Regions from separate parts of the Thioalkalivibrio sp. AKL7 genome, predicted to be linked through region 1. Evidence: riboswitches for the same ligand, from Rfam matches in the RefSeq annotation. Region 1 holds a riboswitch; each other region holds the start of a gene.
The links. Region 1 has a riboswitch for cobalamin ahead of bluB (5,6-dimethylbenzimidazole synthase). Riboswitches for the same ligand answer to the same signal wherever they lie in the genome.
Positions count from the first base shown of each region.

Region 2: another riboswitch for cobalamin. It lies ahead of G315_RS0109255 (TonB-dependent receptor domain-containing protein); the one in region 1 lies ahead of bluB (5,6-dimethylbenzimidazole synthase).
Region 3: another riboswitch for cobalamin. It lies ahead of G315_RS0109360 (porin); the one in region 1 lies ahead of bluB (5,6-dimethylbenzimidazole synthase).

Region 1 is NZ_KB906947.1:421,213-429,075, reverse strand. Features, by position in the region: gene ispF (2-C-methyl-D-erythritol 2,4-cyclodiphosphate synthase) at 1-48, shown strand, start outside; gene G315_RS0101885 (VOC family protein) at 45-440, shown strand; gene G315_RS0101880 (pirin family protein) at 765-1,613, opposite strand; gene G315_RS0101875 (hypothetical protein) at 1,699-2,064, opposite strand; gene G315_RS0101870 (ABC transporter ATP-binding protein) at 2,070-2,936, opposite strand; gene G315_RS0101865 (iron ABC transporter permease) at 2,936-3,907, opposite strand; gene G315_RS0101860 (cobalamin-binding protein) at 4,047-4,883, opposite strand; cobalamin riboswitch at 5,104-5,368, shown strand; gene bluB (5,6-dimethylbenzimidazole synthase) at 5,461-6,234, shown strand; gene cbiB (adenosylcobinamide-phosphate synthase CbiB) at 6,231-7,133, shown strand; gene cobD (threonine-phosphate decarboxylase CobD) at 7,144-7,863, shown strand, end outside.
Region 2 is NZ_KB906951.1:53,537-61,399, forward strand. Features, by position in the region: gene G315_RS0109240 (cyclopropane-fatty-acyl-phospholipid synthase family protein) at 1-1,209, shown strand, start outside; gene G315_RS0109245 (hypothetical protein) at 1,342-3,240, shown strand; cobalamin riboswitch at 3,324-3,571, shown strand; gene G315_RS0109255 (TonB-dependent receptor domain-containing protein) at 3,712-5,544, shown strand; gene G315_RS0109260 (cob(I)yrinic acid a,c-diamide adenosyltransferase) at 5,548-6,102, shown strand; gene G315_RS0109265 (cobaltochelatase subunit CobN) at 6,216-7,863, shown strand, end outside.
Region 3 is NZ_KB906951.1:76,367-84,229, reverse strand. Features, by position in the region: tRNA gene G315_RS0109380 (tRNA-Ala) at 1-69, opposite strand, end outside; gene gltX (glutamate--tRNA ligase) at 112-1,518, opposite strand; gene G315_RS0109370 (DUF4399 domain-containing protein) at 1,664-2,113, shown strand; gene G315_RS0109365 (cytochrome-c peroxidase) at 2,178-3,158, opposite strand; cobalamin riboswitch at 3,372-3,607, shown strand; gene G315_RS0109360 (porin) at 3,736-4,851, shown strand; gene G315_RS0109355 (cytochrome c) at 4,872-5,435, shown strand; gene cobM (precorrin-4 C(11)-methyltransferase) at 5,627-6,391, opposite strand; gene G315_RS0109345 (cobalamin biosynthesis protein) at 6,388-6,831, opposite strand; gene G315_RS0109340 (bifunctional cobalt-precorrin-7 (C(5))-methyltransferase/cobalt-precorrin-6B (C(15))-methyltransferase) at 6,828-7,863, opposite strand, start outside.

The DNA.
Region 1 (7,863 bases):
CAGGCTATTGTGTTGCTCGAACCGGCCTCGGGGGTGATGCGGGTATGACTTCGGCGAAGCGGGTAGAACCCGGCATCCTGCGTTTGCATCACGCAAGCCTGGTGATTGCGGACACGCGGGTGGCGGCGGCCTTTTACGGGGAGCAGCTCGGCCTGGTGCCACTGGAACGCCCGGATCTCGACTTTCCCGGTCTGTGGTATGACCTGGGGAGCGGACAGGCTCTGCATCTGTTGCAGGTGCCGAACCCCGATCCGACCGAGCGCGGCGTGCGCTGTGGTCAGGACCGTCATCTGGCGTTGCGCGTCCGTGGCCTGGAGGCGCTGGCAGCGCGTCTGGAAGGGGCGGGGATTGCCGTGGAGCGCAGTCGTTCCGGGCGCCCGGCCGCATTCGTGCGCGATCCCGACGGCAACGCCATCGAGCTGATCGAGGAAGGCGGCTGAGGCCGGCCTGGGGGGGCGGCCACGAACCAGCGCCCCTGCACCCGTTGCGGGGCCATCCTTCTCCACGGAACGGATCGTGGGATCACCGGATCCACCCCCAAGCCTAGCTGGGTGGCCCGCTATGCCCATTGCGATCCGGGTTCCCAGCGCCCCGTCACCGCAGCCGTAGCGAACCGAAGAGCCGTGGTCTTCTGCATGGGTGCGAGACAGCGGGTCGGGGTTCGTTCCACGCAGTGAGATCCCGGATAACCGCTGCGCGGTTTCCGGGATGACGGAGAGGGGGACTCGCGCGAGGAACTTGCGGGATGCTGGGCTGGCTCGAGCTCAGTCCATGCTGGCCGGTTCGGCGGCGAGCTGGCCGGACTGGTAGTCGCTGATGGCCTGTTCGATCTCGTCGGAGGTGTTCATCACGAACGGGCCGTAGTGGGCGATCGGTTCGCCCAGCGGCCGCCCCTTGAACAGCAGTACCCGGGCATCCTGCTGCGCGATCAGGTGGATCTGGGTGTGGCCGTGCCAGACGCCCAGTTGGCCCGTGCCGAGGCCGGTCAGCTCGCCGTCGAACACGTAGGCCAGCACGCGATCCTCCAGTTGCACCGCAAGCGACAGGCGATAGCCGGCCGGTAGTGTGAGGTCGGCCATGGCGGCGCCTTCGCCGATCTGCGGCAGCGCGCCTTCGGTGTCCCCGGCGCTGGTCTGCCAGGAGCCGGCAATGGCCTTGAAGCGCAGCGAATCGTCGTCTTCCGGCAGGTGACGCATCGCGTCGGCGCGTACGTCGCGGTAGCGCGGCGGGTCCATCTTGCGCGCGGCGGGCAGGTTTACCCAAAGCTGGAAGCCGTGCAGGCCGTCCGCGTCCAAAAGCGGCATCTCGGAGTGGATTACGCCACGCCCGGCACTCATCCACTGGGCCTCGCCGGCCTCCACTCGTCCCTGGTTGCCCATGGAGTCCTCGTGGGTGAGCCCGCCATGGACCAGGTAGGTCAGCGTCTCGAAACCGCGGTGCGGGTGCGAGGGGAAGCCGCCGATGTAGTCCTCCTGGGCGCTGGCGTTCAGTTCGTCCAGCATCAGGAAGGGATCCAGCCCGCCACTAAAATCATGGATGCGCCGAATCTTCACCCCGGCCCCGTCCTGGGTGGGCTGAGAGGTCTTCACGCTGTCCGGCGGTGTCGGGTTCATGGCGTTCTCCTTCGCAACAGATCTGCACCATACCGACCATGAAACGAAAAGAAAATTGCATCGTTTCCCTTCATGGAGCGTTCTGTCAGGGCACGGGGAGCTCCCAGGAATCGGCAAACGCCTCGAGGCTCTCGACGAAGTCCGGGTCGTGCTCCTTGCGATTGATGGTCAGGTGCAGGATGACGGCGTGGGCGGCGGGCGGATGACCCGTGGTCAACGTCCAGGCGAGGCCATTCGGGCATTCCGGAAGGTAAAAGCGAACGCCACCGTTGATGACTTCCCGATGGACGCGAAACTCGCCCCACAGGCAGTACACGACGCCGGCATCGGGGCCCTCGTCGGCGATCAGCGTATCGATCGCGCCGCTGGCGTCGGGTAATGCGGGCACGGTGAGGCTTCGTTGCAGGCTTTCGGCATCCAGATCGGAATGCAGGGTGCGGAAGAATTCCATGGGGACTACTCGTTGCGCGGCAGGAAGACGGGCAGGCCGTCCACCTCGCCCACGCTCAGGCGTTGGTTGTACAGGCGCTCCAGTGCGCTGGGCACCAGCATGGTGGCCGTGGGGCCCCAGCACGCCTGTCCGTCAGGGAATAGCAGTAGCAAGTGATCGCAGTAGCGCGCCGCGAGGTTGACGTCGTGCAGGACCAACACCGCGCCTCGGTTTTCCTGACCGACGATGGACTGCACGCGGTTGAGCACGGCCACCTGATGATGCAGGTCCAGCTGGCTGGTGGGTTCGTCCAGCAGGAGCAGGCTGGGGTCCTGCGTCAGCACGGTCGCGATCGCCAGGCGCTGGCGTTCCCCGCCGGACAAGGTGTCCACCATGCGGTCCTCGAGGTCGGCGAGATCCATCGCCGCGAGTGCCGCCCGGGCGCGGGCGTAGTCCTCGGAAGACTCGATATCCCAGGGCCGTAGATACGGGTGGCGTCCGATCAGGGCCGTCTCCAGCACCGTGGCGGGAAAGCCGTCGTGGTGGGTCTGGAAGACCAGGCCCAGGCGACGGGCCAGTTCCGCGCGGGCGAGGGTCGCAATGGATTGTCCCTTGACCTTGATGGTTCCGGCACGCGCGGCCCGCAAGCCGGCGAGGGTCTGCAGGAGGGTGCTCTTGCCGGCCCCATTCGGGCCCAGGATGCCCCAGCACTGGCCCGGATCCACCGTCAGGTCCAGCGGCGAACCGGGCGGCCGCTCGGGCACGTCGATGACGAGCTCATGCGTCGCGAGCAGCGTCTTGGGCCCCGGTTCCTGGTGGACGCTGCGCGCGCCCAGGCCCGGCGTGTCATGTGGCTGGGTCGCCGCGGGGGCTGGGGGAGGTGTACGCGGCATCAGCGGCTCCGGTAGAGCAGGAACAGGAACACCGGGACACCCAGCATCGCGGTGATGACGCCCACCGGCAACTGTTCCGGGGCAATGATCGTCCGGGCCAGGGTGTCGGCCAGGGTGAGGAGGATGCCCCCGCCCAGGGCCGAGGCCGGGAGGATCACGCGCTGGTCGTTGCCAAAGATCAGACGCAGCATGTGTGGCACGATCAGCCCGACAAAGCCAACCGCGCCGACCTGGGTGACTGCGGTCGCGGTGATCAGGGCCGCCACCACATAGATCGTCCATTCCACCGGGCGTACGGCCACTCCGAGGGCCGCGGCCTGCATGGGCCCGCGCGCCAGGACGTTCAGGGTGCGGCCAAATGGCAGGGCGAGCAGGGCGACGACCACGAGTACGCCCCAGGCCGGGTAGGGGTTGCGGGCATGGGAGACGTCGCCCATTAGCCAGTACAGCATGCCCGGGAGCTCCGCAGTGGGGCTGACCGCGAGGATGAAACTGATCATCGCGCCCCAGCCGGCGGCCACCACGACACCGGTCAGCAGCAGGCGGGTCGGGGTCCAGCTGCCCGTGCCGTGGGCCAGGCCGAACACCAGAATGGTGGACAGCAGGGCGCCCACGAAGGCCGCGGCCGAGACCGAGAACATGGACAGCCCCGCGAGCATCGCCAGCAAGGCGCCCACCGAGGCACCGCCAGAGAGCCCCAGCACGTAGGGATCGGCCAGTGGATTGCGTAGCAGAACCTGCATCAGCGCTCCGGCCAGGCCCAGCAACCCGCCGGCGGCGAACGCGGCCAGCGCGCGCGGCAGGCGCAGATCCAGTACCAGGGTGCTGTGCAGTCGCGAGGCCTCGCCGAAGAAGACACTCAGGAGGTCAGGGAACGGAATCTGCACGCTGCCGTAGGCCAGTGCCACCAGGACGGAGAGCACAGACGCGGGCAACAGCACGCCCAGGGCCAGGAGGAACGAACGGGTCAAGCGGTAGCCCTCCGCTCCAGGCGGACGAAGCGGTAGGTTGCCGGAACGGCGGGAGCGCTGCCTTCAGCGCACGTACCACGCTCCTTCATTGGTGTCCCGCGATATCCTTTCCGGGAGACTGCGAGGCGGACCGTCATGGTCATGGGGCGGAACGGCGGGCGCGGGCGCGTTCGAGTTCTTCGCACATCAGGGCCGTGCCTTCCGCGATGCGTCCGGTATGGCGTTGCAGGAGCGAAGGGGGAATGAAGAACAGATTGTCGCGCTGGACCGCGGTCAGGTCCTCCCATTGGCCCCAGGCGACCACCCAGTCGGGACGGTCCTCGCCCATGCCGCCGCCGATGATGACCTCGGGGTCGGCATCCAGTACGGCTTCGCGCCCAATGCGTGGCACCAGGCGGTCGAGATCGCCGAACACGTTCACGCCGCCACACACGGCGATGGCCTCGGCGATCAGGTGGTCGTCATTGACCGTCATCAACGGTTGCTCCCACACCTGATAGAACACGCGAATCGGGTCCCGGTCACCGTACGTGGCGCGGAGCGCGTCCATTCGGCCCAGGAAGTCCTCTGCCGCGGCGTCGCCCTGGTCATGCGTGCCGGCGAGCGTGGCCATGCGCCGCATGCTCGAGGCCACACCCTCGAAGCTGCGTGGTTCCGATACGTACACCGGCAGTCCCAGTTCGCGCAGGCGTTCGACCTGGGAGGCGGAGTTGCCGCTCTTCCACGCGATCACCAGATCGGGGTCCCTTTCCAGTACCCGTTCCAGGTCAATCCGGCTGTAGCCGCCAATCCGCGGGATGGCCTCCGCCTCGGGCGGATAATCGCTGTACTGCGTTGCGCCCACGATGCGGTCCCCCGCACCCACGGCAAACAGCACCTCGGTGATGTGCGGCGCCAGGCTGACGATGCGCTCGGCAGGCTGCTCCAGATGGACCTCGCGGTCATCGTCGTCGGTGACCGTGATTGAGTCCGCCATTGCGATCAGCGGGGTTGAGAACAGGCCCAGGAGGCAAGCGAGAAGTGGAGTTCGGGAAGTCCAAAATTGCATGATTTTACAGTCGCATTGGATTGGTTGTTCAAGCGCCTTCGAGCCGGCTGGGGAGCCGCCACCTGGCGCTGGACTAGCGGGGCATCATAGCAGCAAGCCTGGGGCGCCTCGGAGCGTCAATTGGTCGGCAGTGGGCTTGCCGCGTATGATTGGCGCCTTGCTACCAGGTGCCCGGGCGACTGATCGCGCGGGTTAAACGGGAAGTCGGTGCAGGCGCGAGATCCTCCGCAGCCCCATTCCGACGCTGCCCCCGCAACGGTAAGCGAGTGGGTTCGAGGGGTGCTTCCGCAGGCCGCTCGGACCTCGACAAGTCGAAAGCCACTGGGCCGAACGCGGCCCGGGAAGGCGACTTGCCGCCCCGGGTTGCCGGGGCCTCGCGAGCCCGGAGACCGGCCTGGACGATGTTTCTGCGACCGCGCGGTGGGCGAGGGTCGGTAGGTGCGGGCCCCTGTGGCCACACCCCGATCCCTCTGCATCCGCGTCGTGTCCCCCTGACGGTAAGCCGATGCAGTCCGAGTTGCCCGCCAATGAGAACCCTTCCTGCCCGGGCGCTGATGCCGGGGGTTCGGGGTTTGCCCAAGATGAGCTTGCGGCCGTCTATCGCGTGATCGCGGAACGCCGGGATATGCGCCATTTTCGGCCGGACCCGGTCGATCCAGCGGTGTTGCGGCGGCTGCTCGAGGCGGCGCATCGCGCGCCGAGCGTGGGCTATATGCAGCCCTGGCGCTTCCTGCGCATTACCGACCCAGCGGTGCGCGAGGCGCTCCACGCCCACGCGGCGGAGGAACAGGCGCGCACCGCCGAGGCCTGTGGCGAGCGCGCGGCCGACGTGCATCGCTTGAAGCTGGAGGGCATCCGCGAGGCGGGCGAGTTGCTGGTCGTGGCCCTGACCGATGGCCGCGAGCGCTACGTGCTCGGCCGGAGGACCCTCCCCGAGATGGACCTCTGTTCGGCCGCGTGTGCGATCCAGAACCTGTGGCTGGCCGCCCGCGCCGAGGGCCTGGGCATGGGCTGGGTCTCCCTGTTCGATCCGGACTGGCTGGCCAACCGGCTGGAGATGCCCGAGGGCGGGTACCCCATTGCCGTGCTGTGCCTCGGGCATGTCGAGCGCTTCTATGACCGGCCGATGCTGGAAACGGCGGGCTGGGACACCCGCCGCCCCCTGGAAGACCTGGTGTTCCAGGATCGCTGGGGTGCGCCGTGCGAGCTGGCCTTGCCCACGGTTGTGCGGGAATCCGCCGCGCGTCCGGATGGGCCATCCGGGGGTGGCAACACATGAGTACCTTTCTGATCCTGATCGGAGCCCTGATCCTGGACCGACTGTTTGGCGACCCACGGCGGTTCCATCCGCTCGCCGGATTCGGCCAGCTCGCGGCCTGGGCCGAATCCCGCTGGCATGCGCCGAGTCGTGTACGCGGAGCGCTCCTTCTCGCGGCGCTGGTCCTGCCCTGGGTGGTGCTGGCCGCACTGGGCACCTCGTTGGCCTGGGGCTGGCTTCTGACGCTGGCGATCCTGACGCTGGCGATTGGCTGGCGCAGCCTGGACGAGCATGCGGAGGTGGTGGCCGAGGCCCTGGAAAAGGATGACCTGTCTGGGGCGCGCACCGGCGTCGGCATGCTGGTCAGTCGCGACACGGCGGCCCTGGACGAGCGAGGGGTGAGTGGCGCGACCATCGAGTCGGTGCTGGAAAACGGCAACGACGCACTGTTCGCCACGATCTTCTGGTTCCTGGTGGCTGGCGCGCCGGGCGTGGTGGCCTATCGCCTGGTGAACACGCTGGATGCGATGTGGGGCTATCGCAATGACCGGTTTCGCTCGTTTGGCTGGGCCGCCGCGCGCCTGGACGATGCCATGAACCTGATCCCCGCCCGCCTGACGGCACTGGGCTATGCCCTGGCCGGTCGTGGCCGGGACGCGCTGCAGTGCTGGCGCGAGCAGGCCGCCGGCTGGAAGAGCCCGAATGCGGGGCCGGTGATGGCCGCAGGGGCGGGTGCGCTGGGCGTGGTCCTGGGCGGAGCGGCACCCTATGGCGGGCAGCGCGAGTGGCGACCCCGTCTGGGGATGGGCCGCATGCCGGACGCGGCGGGCATTCGCCAGGCGATTACGCTGCTGGATCGTGCGCTGGCCATCTGGATGGCCTTCATTGTGGCCGGGGTGATTGTCGTTGTCCTGTTCTGAGGCCCAATCGATGCAGACGCCGGAGCCGCAGGCACTGATCCAGGTGCACGGGGGCGGTATCCGCCAGGCGGCCGCGCGCTACCGGATCCCCGAGGCCGACTGGCTGGATCTCTCCACGGGCATCAACCCGCATGGCTACCCCGCGGGCGAGCTGCCGCCAGGGGTCTGGGCGCGCCTGCCGGAACCGGACGACGGCCTGGAGGCCGCAGCCGCCGCCTATTACGGGACCGGGGCGCTGTTGCCGGTGCCCGGTTCCCAGGCCGCGATACAGCTGCTGCCCGCGCTACGGGAAGGCACGGCGCGCGTGGGTATCCTCGAGCCCAGCTACAACGAACACGCCCGGGCCTGGCACGGGGCCGGGCACGACGTCGTCCCGCTGGATGGGGATTCGATCGAGGCCGCACTGCCTGGCCTGGACGTGCTGGTGCTGGTCAACCCCAACAACCCGACCGGGCAACGGTTCGACCGCGCGGACCTGCTGGCGTGGCATGCGGCCCTGGCCGCGCGCGGCGGCTGGCTGATCGTGGACGAGGCGTTCATGGACGTGACACCCGAGGCAAGCCTGGCGAAGGACGCGCCGCGCGAGGGCCTGGTGGTGCTGCGCTCGCTGGGCAAGTTCTTCGGGCTGGCCGGAGCGCGCGTGGGGTTTGTCATTGCGGGCGAGGAACTGCGGGCGCGGCTGGCCGCCCGGCTGGGGCCGTGGAGCCTGTCCGGGCCGTCGCGCTGGATC
Region 2 (7,863 bases), on a different contig from region 1:
CGCTACGGGACCTTCGTGCTGCGGCATCCGGATGGCCGTGAGCAGCGTTTCGGGAACGGGGCGCCGGAAATCACCATGCAGGTGCATGACAAGGCGGCGTTACGCAAGATTGGGCGCGACCCGGGTTTCCAGCTGGGCGAGACCTACATGGACGGCCTGTGGTCGCCCGGCCCCGAGGGCCTGCAGGTGTTCCTCGACGTGGCCATGCGCAACTTCGCGCCGATGTTCAAGCAGCGGGTCAACCCTGCAGTGCGCATGCTGCGGGCCCTGATCGAGCAGGGCAACAAGGTGGCGCGCTGTTACCAGAACATCGCCCATCACTACGACGTCGATGAGTGGCTTTATCGTCAGTTTCTGGACGAGGGCATGTTCTACAGCTGCGCCTATTTCGAGCGCCCGGATATGACGCTGGAAGAGGCGCAGCAGGCCAAGTGCGCGATGCTGCGGAAGAAGTTGATGCTGGAGCCGGGCATGCGGGTGCTCGACATCGGTTGCGGCTGGGGCGGTCTGGCCTTCCATCTCGCCGAGCATGCCGGTGTCCATGTGGATGGCGTGACGCTGTCGAAGGAGCAGTTGCGGGTTGCCCGTGACGAGGCCAAGCGTCGGGGACTCGAGGATCGGGTGCGGTTCCTCTATCAGGACTACCGCGAACACGACGACCAGTACGACCGCATCGTCAGCGTCGGCATGTTCGAGCATGTGGGCACGCCCAACTACGAGACGTTCTTCCGGCGCGTGCATGATCTGCTGAAGCCGGAAGGCATCGCGGTGCTGCACACCATCGGGCGCCAGGAGCCGCCTGGCACCTCCAACCCGTGGTTGAGCAAGTACATCTTTCCGGGCGGGTATACGCCGGCCCTGTCCGAGGTGATGGGCGCGCTGGAGCCCACGCCGCTGGACACCACCGATATCGAGTTCTGGCGCCTGCATTACGCCGAGACGCTGGCCGAGTGGTATCGCCGCTTCCAGGAGGTGCGGGGCGAGGCCGTCGAACGCTTCGATGAGCGGTTCTGCCGCATGTGGGAGTTTTACCTGGCGAGTTGCGAGGGCACTTTCCGCTGGTGGGGCCAGGTGGTCTTCCATGTGCAGATGGCCAAGCAGCAGGATGCGGTGCCGCTGACCCGCGATTACCTCTATCGTGACGATGCCCCCGAAGTGATCTCCACCCCGCCCGGGGAGGCCCGGGCACAGCCCAGCGACGCCGCCTGAAGGCGAGGGGAGCGATCCGGGGCCGATCCCGAAAGTACTGCAAAACTCGGGCGAACCGAACGCGCATTCCCTACACTAGTGGTCACGTTGCGGCCATGCCGGCGGTAACCACCCATTCCGGAGCAGGGGCGCGTGTTCGGTCGCTTTCGTAAACGCAGGGAGGCACAGGGCCAGGAAAGCCCGCAGGCCGGCGGACCGTCACAGGAGCACGTCCTGATCGAGGCGGCCGGGCGCAGCCGCATTACCGAGGTGGCCGCCACCGCACGGCGCGTACCCTGGTCGCTGAACTTCCTGCAGTTGCTGTGGGCCGCCGGGCCAGTCACGTTCCTGGCAATGCAGGGCGGCTACTTCCTCGGTTTCGGCCACGCCGCCCCGGCACAGAACTTCATCTTCTTTGCCGTTTACACCCTGCTGTTCGGGGTCATCGGCCTGGTCGCGCGTTTCGTTGCGGACGCCACACGGGGCAAGCGCCAGGAGCGCTCGCGCGATCAGCTGCGCAACACCATCGACTTGCTGCCGGATCTGCTGTTCGTCACCCGCGACCTGGCGATGGGCGAGATGACCCCGGACATGCGCCGGCGCAAGGCAGCCCAAGTCCTGCTGCACGAAGTGGATATCGCCCCCGAGGCCGTGGCGGTCGCGGTGCGCGAGATGACCGGCGATGCCAGCCTGGCGGCCGCCGCGGAGCAGATCGAGATTTATCGTCGCCTGGGTCTGCGCTCGCGCGTCGCGGATCTGGTGGATGCGACCGAGGACTCCCGGCTCGCGGCCCTGGAGAAGCTGCACCACGAGGCGCCGGAGGTTGCGGACCTCCTGCGCGACCGCCTGCGGGGCGTGGCGCCAACCCAGGAGGACGGTGTGCGCCGGGTGGATCAGTTCCTGGATCGACTGTTTTCCGCCGCGGACGCCGATGACCTGGCGCGCTGCACCCTCGACGACGTGCAAGCGATCTTTGTCCTCGCCTTCGAGTTGGAGAACGGACGCCAGATCAAGCGGCTGAGCTTCGAATGGTCGGGGGGCTGGCAGCTCGGGGCTGCCCTGGACCGCCTCGAATCCCAGGGCAACCGCTTCCGTGTGGCTCAGGCCGGGGTGGTCAGCCGCCTGCGCTCCCTCGGCATCCTGCTATCCCAGCACGAGGCGTCGGGCCTGGATCCACAGGCCCTGCGCGAGCCGATCGTCAGTCTGGGGCGTCAGGTGCTGGAGGCGCTGCAGCGACTGGAGGATCTCGAACCTCCGGAAAATTCCGCGGATGGGCAGCTCCTCGGTCTTGCGCTGCGCCGAGTCGAGGACCTGCGTGAGGCGCGCGACCACCTGATGCAGTCGCAAAGCCGCTACATCAACGCAGTAGAACGCTGGGAGGCCCTGCGTCGGGCGCAGGTGGAGAAGCGCGGCGAGAAGCGCTGGTTCAAGCGCAGCGTGCGCGGCATCCGGGTGAGCGAGGAGCTGATCGAACTGACCGACGACCAGAAGCTGAAACTGGCCAGCCACTTCTGCTCTTTCCTCAAGGAACTCAAGATCGAGCGCGAGGGTGACCTGTTTTACTTTGGCGGCTCGGCACTGGATGCGGAGACCGCCAAGCGGATCGGGATCCAGCTCGCCTTGATCATGGAGCCGCTGGTGGATCTTACGAATCCCAGTATCCAGCGCGCGATATATGCCAATCCCGCGGCCTATCTGGGCGGGCTCTACGTGGGCATGAGCGCGGATGCCAAAGCAGGCCTGGGCTCGGCGATGGTGCGCAAGGTCCGGCAGGATCTCGGGCGCATGGCCGAGTGGCTGGCGCTGCGCCTCACGCGCATCTACAACCTGCCACTGAGTGACTCCATGCGCGATTTCCTGGTCAGCCACTATGGGGCCAATCGCGAGCGCCTGGAGATGCTGGCGACCCATACCGGGGACGAGTCGCACCCGGTGGCGCTGCGTGCCGAGCGCTCGCCCGAGTTCGACGCCATGCTGCAGGACAAGGCTTGGGGTCTGCTGCTCAAGCGCGGGACCCGCTACCTGTACGCGGAGGAACGGCGCCGCCGCTGATCGGCGCCGGTATGCGAGCCTGCTAGTGTCACTCGGGATCGCACGGGGGGGTAGCGGCTGGTAATTTTGCGCCCAACTGTGTAGGGTTCGCTGCGTTCCTCGGTGCCCGACCAAGCGCTGCTTGGCGGGTTAAACGGGAAGATCGGTGAGTCTCCGGCGGGCTGCAAGGCCTCGGGACGAGTCCGACGCTGCCCCCGCAACGGTGATCGAGCGAGAGACCACCAGTCGGTCTCTGATGGTCGCGGCCAGTGCCACTGAACATGACGTTCGGGAAGGCGCCGCGCCGGAACGCTCGTCAGTCCGGAGACCGGCCAGGGAATGATCGCGCGGCATGCGGCGGGCATGCGAGGCGGATGATCGTGCCGGGCCGTTCGCCGGTCGTGGCCGATCCCCCTCGTGTCTGTCTCCCCCTGTCTGCGCGATCCCGACGAATCAACGGCGTGCGGGCGGCTCGCCGGGAGACTCTACACAATGAAACGCACAGCACTTTCCGCGGCCATCCTGCTGGCCACCAGTCCCGCCCTGGCGGACACACCGAATACCGACGATGCCCAGACGCTGGAGACCGTCCAGGTCACCGCCTCGCGCATCGCCCAGACGGTGGATGAGACGCTCGCTTCGGTGACCATCATCGACCGCGAAGAGATCGAACGCCTGCAACCCCAGCAGTTCACCGATCTTCTGGAGGGCCGCGCCGGGATCGAGACCTCCCAGAACAGCGCGTTCGGGAAGACCTCTTCCGTTTACACGCGTGGCACGAGCTCCGACCACACGCTTCTTTTGATTGATGGCGTGCGCATGGGTTCTGCGACTACGGGTGGTGCCAGTTGGCAGTTTCTTCCGCCAGAGGAAATCGAGCGCGTGGAGATCGTGCGTGGTCCGCGTACCAGTATCTATGGCTCGGACGCGATTGGTGGGGTCGTGCAGGTCTTCACCCGGGAAGGCCGCAAGGGCCCGCCAAAGGTCGATGCGTTTGTTGGTGGTGGCAGCTTCAATACCTGGGAAACTGGGGTGGGGGTCGCTGGCGGGACCGAGAACACGAACTACAGCCTTTCGGTCAGCCATTTCGAGACCGACGGTATCAACGTCCAGGACGGAGTGGGCGATGAAGACCGCGATGGCTATGACAACACCTCCCTGGCAACCAAGGTTTCACATCGCTTGGATAATGGGATCGAGGTCTTCGGCAGCATCCTTTATTCAGAGGGTGAATCCGAGTTCGACAGTACTGAAGGTGATGACTACACCGACTATGTGCATGCAGCGATCCGTGCGGGTCTTCGGCTGCGTTTAACAGATCGTTGGGATACGGAACTCAGCGTCTCGCATAGCCGGGACGAAAACGACCGTTACACGGATGGAAGCTTTGCGTCGCAGTATGACACCAAGAGGGATTCTGTTGACTGGCTGAACGAGATATTCCTAACTGACCATTTGTTGTTGACGGCAGGTTTAGATGCCCGTGAAGATCGGATTGACGTCGATGATCCTGGGTTCTTGGGCGCCGAAGAATATGCGGAGACTAGTCGATATAACGTTGGCGGATTCGGGATTCTTCAAGCAGATCTCGGGAGGCACTTGCTGGAAGGTTCGTTGAGGTACGACGACAATGAGCAGTTCGGCAGCAAAACGACTGGTCAGATGGCCTGGGGTATACAGGTGGCTGAAGCGTGGCGTCTGCGGGCATCGTACGGGACGGCATTCAAGGCGCCAACGTTTAACGAACTCTACCACCCCGATATTGGATTCTTCCGCGGGAACCCGGATCTTGATCCGGAGGAGTCGGAGACCTTCGAACTGGGCGCGCGTTATTCGGTGGAACCCGGCTACTTGGATGTAAGCATTTTTGAAACTCGGGTCGACAATTTGATTGCAGGGTTCGCTCCACCGGAAAACGTAGAGGAAGCGCGAATCCGGGGCTTGGAGATAGAAGGCGGTTATGAGCGTGGTCAGTGGCTTTCGCGCGCTTCACTGACGTTGTTGGATGCCGAGGATCGTGAAACAGGCAATGAACTACCTCGCCGGTCCCCGGTAACTGCCCGCTTCGATCTGGATCGGCAGTTCCAGCGTTTCTCGGCGGGTGGATCGGTGATTGCCAAGAGCCGGTCGTATAACGATCGTAACAATGATATACGGCTTTCCGGTTACGGGCTGGTGAATCTGCGTGCGAGCTATCAGATTGCCCCGGAATGGCAGCTCCAGGCTTCGGTCAAGAATGTGTTCGACAAAGACTACGAGACGGCGCTTGGCTACAACCAGCCGGGGCGTGCCGCGTTCGTGAAACTGCGTTATCAGCAGAGGTGATCCATGGGTAATCGACTGTCGAAGATTGCGACCCGCACGGGTGACGAAGGCCGAACCGGCCTCGGTGACGGCTCGCGGGTGGACAAGGACTCGCATCGGGTCGAGGCCTTCGGAGATGTGGATGAGCTGAACAGTGTGATCGGCCGGTTGCTGACGCACGTTCTGCCCGAAGAGGTTCGCCGCTCGCTGGCGCTGGTGCAGCACGAGCTGTTCGATCTGGGGGCGGAACTGGCGGTGCCGGGGCATCAGGCGTTGCCGGATGCGTCGGTGGAGCGTCTTGACGTGGAGCTCGAGTCCTTCAACGACGATCTGCCGGCCCTGAAGGAGTTCATTCTCCCGGGCGGCGGGCCGGCCTCGGCCGATTGTCATATCGCCCGCACGGTCTGCCGGCGCGCGGAACGGCGTCTTGTCGCGCTCAACCACCACGAAGCGCTGCGCCCGGGTTCGCTGGCCTACATCAACCGGCTGTCGGATCTCCTTTTCGTGCTTTGTCGCGTCCTCGCGCGCCACGAGAACGGCGAAGAGATCCTCTGGCAGCCGGCCAGCCAGCGCGGCTGACGTGCTCGTCTGATCGGCGTCGCTGCGGCGGCGCCTGATTCCCATTGCAACGGTCGCGGGCGTGTCGAGTACACGCCTCGCGGCCCCTTGCGCCTGTTTTTCGGGAAGTCTCCATGCGTTTTCGTTGCACAATTCTGATGGCTTTGGCGTTTTTTTTATTCGGGGTCGGCACGGCCGGGGCCGGACCGCTGGTGGTGGGCGTCGTCTCCGATCGCTCGGCGGCGGAGGTCGCCGCCGGGGCGCATCGCTTCCTTGAGGCATATCCGGAGGCGGAGGTCGTACTGCGCACCCCGGAGCAGCTCACGGACAAGTCGGACGAGGCGGTGTCGGCGCTGTGGCGCGAGGCGGACGCGGTGCTCGTCGCGGCCGTCTTCGGGGATCAGGCCGCGCGCCTCGATCGTCTGTTGCGGGAGGCCCCGCCGCCCGAGGGGGCCCCGATCCTGGCCATTAACAGCGTGCGCCACCTGACGGCGTTGTCGCGGATCGACAGTGAGGCCGTACTCGCGGGTCTCGATGACGAAATGCGTACCGAACTGGCGGCCAACCCGGACCCGGGTGAGGATCCGCGCGCGCACCTGGCCCAGCAGCAGGAACGCTTCCCCGAGCAGGCAGACTGGCTGACCGGGCGGGCGTTCTACCAGGGGCGCACGCCGGAAAACATGGAGGGCCTGATGCGCTGGCTGGCCGCGCATGGCGGCCACGCGATCGACGTACCGGACCCGGACCCGCGCGAGACCATCCGTTACTATCGCCATGGAAGCTCCAGCCCCGATCCGGACGCCCTCGATCTGGAGGAGGGTCCGGCCGTGGCGCTCCTGGATCTGGATACCGGCGACCGGCCGGGCGACCGCGCCCTGCTGGATGCGGCCTGTGAGGCCTTAGAGAATCGCGATATCCAGTGTTTTGTGGTGCTCGCGCGCTGGGGCGGGGCGAGCCGCGAGGCGATCGAGACCCTGGAGAAGGTGACCGGGCCGGCGGATCTCGCGGGGATCGTGAGCCTGCAGGACTTCGTGGTCGGCGGGGGCGGCAACCGCGAGGCGGTGGCCGAGGCCTTCGGCGAGCTGGATGTCCCGGTGATCAAGGGCATCCGACTGGCGGCCGTGAGCGCGACCCAGTGGCGGCTGTCGCACGAAGGCATCCCCTGGGACAAGGTGCACTACCACGTGGCCATGCCGGAGTTGCAGGGCATAAGCCAGCCGATGGTGCTGGCGGCCGCGGGCGCCCCGGAACAGGACGAACGCACGGGTGTGCGCCTGACACTGACCGAGCCGGTGGGCGAGCGCGTGGAGGCCCTGGCCGAGCGGGTGTCGAGCTGGCAGCGTCTGCGCAGTCTCGACAACGCGGAAAAGCGGGTCGCGGTTGTCTACTACAACCATCCGCCAGGTCGCCAGAACATCGGCGCGGACAAGCTGGATGTCCCCGAGTCGTTGCTGGAGATCCTGCAGAACCTGGAGTCGGCCGGCTATGACTTGGGCGACGAGGTGCCGGAGGATGCCGAAGCCCTGCTGGATCTGATCCAGGACCGGGCGGTGAACCTTCCGGAGCAGGCGGATGCGCTGGACGCGATCGCCGGCCGGGTGGCCGCGCTCGATCGCGAGCAGTACCAGGCCTATTTCGCCATCCTGCCGGAGTCGATCCGGGCCGAGTTGGTGGATGGCCCGATCGGCTACCTGCAGGCGCGCCTGGGGGTAGCCAAAGCCGCCGACAAGGTCGAACTTGCTCAAGCCGCGCTGGAAAGCGGTGTCGGTGACCTGCGCCACA
Region 3 (7,863 bases), on a different contig from region 1:
GCCAGGCGGGATCGAACCGCCGACCTCCTGCATGCCATGCAGGCGCTCTCCCAGCTGAGCTATGGCCCCGTGTCAGGCGAGCGCGTACTGTAGCCAGCACCCCCAAATGTGTCAACCCGCTGCGGCGGAAATTTTCTGCAACGCACGGTCGATACGGGCCAGAACGCGCTCGCGACCAATGAGCACCAACGTGTCATCGATGGGTGGAGACACCGTACCGCCGGTAAGGGCGACACGCAGGGGCTGCGCCACCTTGCCGAGCTTGAGCTCCAGACGCTCGCCGGTGTGCACCACCACCTCGTGCAGCGCCTCCTTCTCCCACGCCCCGAGAGCGCTGAAGCCATCGTGCAGGGTTTGCAGCACGGGCTGCGCCTCGGCGGTCAGCTGCTTGCGCGCCGCCTTCTCGTCGTAGTCCTCGAACTCGCGATAGAAATACACGCTGTTCTCGGCCATCTCGCGCAGGGTACGCGCCCGTTCGCGCTGCGCGATGACCACATCGCGCAGTTCCGGCCCTTCGGAGGGATCGATCCCCAGCTGCCCCAGGTGCCAGCCCAGTTCCAGCGCGACGTGGTCCGGGTCCAGCGTCTTGATGTAGTGCTGGTTCAGCCACAGGAGCTTGTCCGGGTTGATGGCGGAGGCGGATTGGTTCACGTCCTTGATATCGAACAGGCGAACCAGTTCGTCCAGTCCGAAGATCTCCTGGTCGCCATGCGCCCAGCCCAGGCGCACCAGATAGTTGAGCAGGGCCTCCGGCAGGTAGCCCTCGTCGCGGTACTGCATGACCGACACCGCGCCGTGGCGTTTGGACAGCTTGGCGCCGTCGGGCCCCATGATCATCGGCAGGTGGCCATAGCGCGGCGGCTCCACCCCCAGCGCCTTGAGGATGTTGATCTGGCGCGGCGTGTTGTTCAGGTGATCGTCGCCGCGCACCACGTGGGTGATGCCCATGTCCATGTCGTCGACCACTACCGTCAGGTTGTAGGTCGGCGAGCCATCCGAGCGGGCGATGATGAGGTCATCCAGCTCGTGATTCTGGAACGCGACCTTCCCGCGCACCATGTCGTCAACAACTGTCACGCCCTCGTCCGGCGTGCGAAAGCGGATGACCGGCTCCACGCCCTCGCGCGGCTCGGTACGGGCGCGGCAGCGACCGTCGTAGCGCGGCTTCTCCTTGCGCGCCTTCTGCTCCTCGCGCATCGCGTCCAGCTCTTCCCTCGAGCAGTAGCAGCGGTAGGCGTGGCCAGCGGCCATCAGCTGCTCGATCACTTCGCGATACCGGTCGAACCGTTCGGTCTGATAGAACGGGCCCTGATCGTAGGTCAGACCCAGCCAGTTCATGCCTTCCAGGATCGCGTTCACCGACTCCGCAGTGCTGCGCTCGAGATCGGTGTCCTCAATGCGGAGCACGAAATCGCCGCCATGGTGGCGGGCATACAGCCAGGAGAAGAGCGCGGTACGGGCACCACCGATGTGGAGATAGCCGGTGGGACTGGGAGCAAAGCGGGTACGGAAACTCATGCGCAGGACACTCGATCAGGGGTAGCAAGAATAGGGGGAACTAGGGTAGCAGAACGATACTCCCCGATGACCCTGCAGCCCGGTTTCGGTTGGCTATACTCAAGACAGGCAACCACAGGGGCCTGCGCCGCCCAAAGGAGTCCTAATGAAACCGGTTTCGCTCACCCAACTTGCAACCATCGCTCTGGTCACCGGGGGATTCGCCCTGGCCGCTGGCAGCGCCACCAGCATGGAGCGCGTTTCGGCCGCCGATGAAGCCAAGGTATATTTCATCAGCCCGCAGGATGGCGACACCGTCGAGAGTCCCGTGCGGATCCAGATGGGCCTGCGCGGCATGGGCGTGGCCCCGGCCGGCGTCGAGGCCGACAACACCGGGCATCACCACCTGTTGGTGAACCAGCCGCTGGACGAGGTCGACCTGGATGCCTCGCTCCCCTTCTCCGACCACAAGCGCCACTTCGGAGGCGGTCAGACGGAAGGCGAAATCGAACTGGAACCAGGCACCCACACCCTGCAATTGCTCTTCATGGACTACCGCCACCTCAGCTTCGACCCGCCAGTGACCTCCGACAAGATCACCATCACCGTCGAATAGGCGACACAAAAAAGCCCCCTCCGGACCCGGAGGGGGCTTGTCATCGCCAGTGGCAACCGGTCGCTTACGGCAGTGACGGGATCTCGAACTGCGGCATGTCACCGGTCAGCGCGTGCATGAAGGCCTCCAGGTCCGCGACTTCATCGTCGCTGAACTCCATGCCCAGCATCTCCTGCCCCATGATGCGGATCGCCTCGTCCAGCGTGGCGGTCTCGCCGTTGTTCATATAGGGGTAGGTCAGCGCCACGTTGCGCAGGGTCGGGGTCTTGAAGGCAAAGCGATCACTCTCCTCCCCGGTCACCAGGTAACGGCCCTCGTCTTCCGAGCCCGGCACCTGGATGCGATGGAAGTGGCTGTCGGTCAGTGCCGGGCCACGGTGGCAGGCGACGCACCCGTTATCCGCGAACAGCTTCATGCCGCGCATCTGCTGCTCACTCATCGCGCCCTCGTCCCCAACCAGCCAGCGGTCCAGCGGCGAGTTCGGGGTATTCAGCGTGCGCTGGAAGGTGGCCAGCGCATGGGCCACGTGATCGGCATTGATCACGTTGTCACCGTCATAGTCCGGATAGGCGGCCTGGAACTTCTCCTGGTACTCGTTGAACTCTTCCAGACGCTCGATTGCGTCCTCCAATGGCATCGCCATCTCGATCGCGGCCTGGATCGGACCCAGCGCCTGGCCTTCCAGGTCGTCCTCGCGGCCATCCCAGAACTGGGCCGTGAAAAAGCCGGAGTTCAATACCGTCGGGGTGTTGCGCTCGCCGACCTGGCCATCATGCCCCACCGCGCGCGGGATACGGTCCGCCCAGCCCAGCGCCGGGTTGTGGCAGGTCGCGCAGGAGATCACGCCGGAGCTGGAGATGCGCGGCTCGAAGAACAGCATCTTGCCCAGTTCGATCTTCTCCTTCGTCATCGAGTTGTCCGCCGGGATCGGCGGCAGCGCCGGCAACGGCTCGAACACGTCGCGGTACTCGGAATAGTCGGTATCCGCCAGCACCGGGGCCGAGGCCCCCATGGCGACGGCCGCGCACGCCGCGAGCGCCGTCATTCGAAATCCGGAAAGTGTCTTCATGGCAGGTCTCCCTTGGGGAATGGGTGTCGGCTCGAACCGATCTAGACTCGGTCCAGATCGTCTGAAACCCACCCTACCCACGCGGGAAACCGGACGCGATCAAAAACGGGTATTCCGTTGATCCAGATCAACGGATACCGCTGCCATCCCGACTCAACGCGCCCTTGACCCTCAAACGAAGGCGCCGTAGGGTCCGCCTTGCCTTCAGGTGCCCCGGCCAGAACCGGCCGGGGATAATCGGGAAGCCGGTGCGCGAACACGCGTTCGCAAGTCCGGCACTGCCCCCGCAACGGTAGGCAGAGTCAGGGCGGATCCAATGCCACTGCGGCGCATCCCCGAGATGCCCGCGGGAAGGCGACCCGCCCTGGATGCATCACGCATCCACTCTGCGAGTCCGGAGACCGGCCTGGAGAACACCCGACGCCGCGGTGGGCGGCCGAGCGGGCCAGGACCGGTGTGCTCAACGACCGGCCCTACCCTGCTCCCTGTCCAGCGTCCGGCGTCGTTTCATCCACGGCGTGCGGGGTCGCTCGTCCAGGGGAGCACCACAACAATGGAAAACACCCATGTCCGACCGGGGCGACATGCCGTCCCGGCCCTTGCCACGTTTTGTCTGATGACGGCCACGAGTCTCGCGCCGGCACAGGCCGGCTTCGACTTCAGCGACGCGGAAGACGGCCTGCAGGTCACCCTGGATCCGCTAGTTCAGGGCCGCTACAGCTACAACCGAGACCCGGACGGCTCCCGCAGCGAGTTCGACTTCCGCCGCGCCTGGCTGGACAGCTCCGGGACCCTGTTCCACCCCGATCTGAGCTTCCGTCTGCAGCCGGATTTCAGCAGCGGCGAGCTGTCCATGCGCGACGTCTGGCTGCAGTACGCGCTGGGCGAATCGCTGAGTCTGCGGGCCGGTCAGTTCACCGTGCCCTTCGGGCTGCCACGGGATATCGGCGGGCCCAATCGCCTGTTCACCGAGCTGAGCATCGCCGGCAACCAGTTCGAGGTCCCGGCCGGACGCGACACCGGCGTCGCCCTCCTGGGTGGCGCGGCCGACGACCGCGCCTGGGCCCTCGGCGTGTTTGACGGCCGGGGGCGCCTCGACCAGCGCGACGAGCGCCCATCCACCTCCGGGCATCTGCTCAGCGCCCGCAGCGCCTGGGCCCCGGTAGGGGCGGTTCCGCGCGACAACACCACCGTGGGCCAGGCCGTGGAACACACGGTCGCCCTGGGCGCCGGCGTGCAGGCCGCCAGCCGCAATCACCTGCGTGACTGGAGCCGCGGACTGGAAGGCACGGTGGAGCACCAGCGCGCCGACTGGGTCACCGCCACCGCCGACGCGGTGGTCAAGTTCGGCCACACGTCTCTCTCGCTGGCGGCCTTCCGCCGCAATGTTTCCCCCGACCGGACCACGAGCTACCACGACCTGGGTGCCGAACTGGAACTGGCGCAGTCGCTGCCGGTGGCGGGGCTTGAGCTCGCTGCCCGCCACGCGGTATTGCGTCACGATGCCGACGACGACCTGGAAAGCGACGAGCGCTGGCAGCGCGAGTGGGGCGCCGGCCTCAACTGGTACCACCGTGGCCAGCGGCAGAAGACCCAGCTCATGTGGCTGGACCGCGACAACGACACCTCGAACTGGGAGCTGCATCTGCAGCACCAGTTCCGCTTCTGACTCGCACAGGGAGAATCGACATGAAATGGACACAATCCATCATCCGTCACTCGCTGACGACCTTCTTCGCGACAGTCCTGTTACTGACTGCCGCAGGAACCCTGATCGCCGGAGAGGTAACGATCCCAATGCCGGGCCCCTGGGGCAAGTATCACGAGACCCTGGACGATCCGGCCGATGTAGACGCCCCCGAGGCCTTCCAGCGATTCCGTCAGCAGAGCATGCAGGGCACATCCGCCACCTACCGCAGCATCGAGCAGATCCTGCGTTATGGCGCACCATTCGCCGGACGTCTGCCCGATCTGGCCGAGGAACTGGCGCGCCGCGCCGACGACATCGAAACCTGGTTCGCACGCGAGACACCCGCGCGGCACGGCGAACCCGGTGCCCTGCCCGCGGCCTGGGAAGACCCGGACTTCGCCGAGTACAAGGCCGCCTACCGCGAGGCCGCCCAACAACTACAGCGCAAGGTGGAGTCGGCCGAGGACCTAGGGAACGAAGACTTCCAGCTTCGCGCCACCGAGGCCCTGAACGGCGTGCGCCACCATTGCCTGGCCTGTCACGACAACTACCGCCGCCGCTGAACCGGGTAGGAACCAAGGGGCCGCCTGGGCGGCCCCTTTCCGTAATCCTGACCAGGAAGCAACCACCTTCGCCTGCAAGCAGGCTCCCACATCGCCGGGAACCTGTAGGAGCCTGCTTGCAGGCGAACACCGGGGGCTCCACAACGCTCACCGGGATCGTCCCTGCCTGCGGAAGATCGAAGACGCGACGCTTAGTCCCCGTCCATGCCCCGATAACGGCGCACGTGCGCCGGGTCGTACAGCGCACTGTCGCGGAAATCGCCCGGATCCAGCGCCGGCCCCACCAGGATCAGCGCCGAACGCCGCGTGGTCAGGGCCTCTGCCCGTTCCACGATATTGCCCAGCGAACCGCGCACCACGGTCTCGTCCGGCCAGCTGGCGCGGAAGACGATCGCCACCGGACAGTCGCAGCCGTAGTGCGGACGCAGGTCCTCGACCACGGTCTCGATATTGTGCAGCGACAGGTGGATCGCAAGGGTCGCCCCGGTCGCGGCGAAAGCCTCCAGCCGTTCGCGCTCCGGCATCGACGAGGCCCGTCCCGGCGTACGCGTCAGCACCACCGACTGTGCCACCTCCGGCACGGTCAGTTCGCGCCCCAGGGTCGCCGCGGCCGCGGAAAACGCCGGCACGCCCGGGGTGATGGTGTAGTCGATCCCGGCCGCCTCCAGGCGGCGGATCTGTTCGCCCAGCGCGCTGTACACCGACAGATCGCCGGAATGCAGTCGTGCGACATCCTCACCGGCCGCATGCGCGCGCTGGATCTCGTCCATGATCGCGTCCAGCGTCAACGGCGCGGTGTTGATCACACGCGCCCCCTCCGGCGCATGCTCCAGCACGGCCTCGGGTACCAGTGAACCCGCGTACAGGCATACCGGACAGGCCGCAATGCGATCGCGCCCGCGCAGGGTCAGCAGATCCGCGGCACCCGGCCCCGCTCCGACAAAATGAACCGTCATGATGACTCCTTGGATACGTGATGGGCATCGACCCAGGCCACCGCACAGCTGGCCCGCGCTGACAGACGACGCGGCAACAGCAAACGCGCGCCTGCGCCGGCTGCCGCCAGCGCCGCCGCCTCGGCCACCGACCCGACATCGGCGGTTGCACGTGCCCGCCGCGACTCCGTAAGCACTACGCCGTCGCAGTCCGCCAGCGCGGCCGCGGACAGAAATACGAGTTCCAGTTCCAGCTCGCGCGCCACCGTCGCCAGCATGGCGCTGTCGCTCTTGTGCGCCGGCGCCGCCAGCTGCCGGGCCCCGATCACCCCGGCACGCTCCGCTCCCGGCATGGCGCGGGCCTCGGCCAGAACCGCACGAATCAGACCCTCCAGCTCCCGCGTCGTACAGGCAGAGGCAAAGCCGACGCCTGGCACGACCCAGGATCCCGCCTGGTTCAACTCCGGTGCAGGGACCACAGGGTCACCGGCCGCAGCGGTTTCCAGCCCGACATCGCGCCCAGCGGTTCCGAGCGACTCACATTGATCCGTGTCAGCTCGCCACCATGGCGCTCGCGCGTCGCCGCCAGCACCGCATCGCCTTCCACCGTCACGCTGTTGGCGACCAGGCGCCCCCCCGGGCGCAGGCTCTCCACGCAGTGTTCCACCAGCCCGGGCGTCGTCAGCCCACCCCCGATGAAGATCGCGTCGGGGGCAGACAGGTCATCCAGCGCCTCCGGCGCGCGCCCGGAGATACATTGCAGGGCCGGGACCCCTAGGGCACGCGCATTGCGCCGGACCCGCTCCAGCCGCTCCGCACGCGGCTCGATGGCCACGGCGCGGTTCGCTGGATCCGCCAGCATCCACTCGATACCGACAGACCCCGACCCGGCGCCAATGTCCCACAGGCACTCGCCACGCCCGGGCGCCAGCAGGGCCAGCGTTACCGCACGCACCTCGCGCTTGGTAATCTGCCCGTCCTGCTCGAATTGATCCTCCGGCCGGCCGGCGCTCGCCGCGATCACGGAGGCCGTCGAGGACGCACGGCATTCCAGGGCGATCGTGTTCAGCGGATCCACCCCACATGTCCTCCATTCCGCCACCGTGGCGGCCTCTACGCGCTCCGAGGCCCCGTCCAGTTGTTCCAGAACGGTCAGGGTCGAGGCCCCGAAACCCAATTCATCGAGCCACTGGGCCAACTCGCCAGGCGTCTCACCGTCGCGGCTGAGGATCAGCAGCCGCGCGCCGTCGTGCAGCCACGGGCGCAGCGCCTCCATGGGCCGGCCGTGGACCGACAGGCAGCGGGTCTCCTGTAGCGGCCAGCCCATGCGCGCGGCGGCCAGGCTGAACGCCGATGGCACCGGAAACACGCGGGTGGCTTCCACCGGGAAACGCCGCAGCAATGTCGTGCCAACCCCGAACCAAAACGGATCGCCGCTGGCGAGCACGCACAGCGGCTTCCCCGCTCGCGCCTCGATCCAGTCGAAAGCAGTC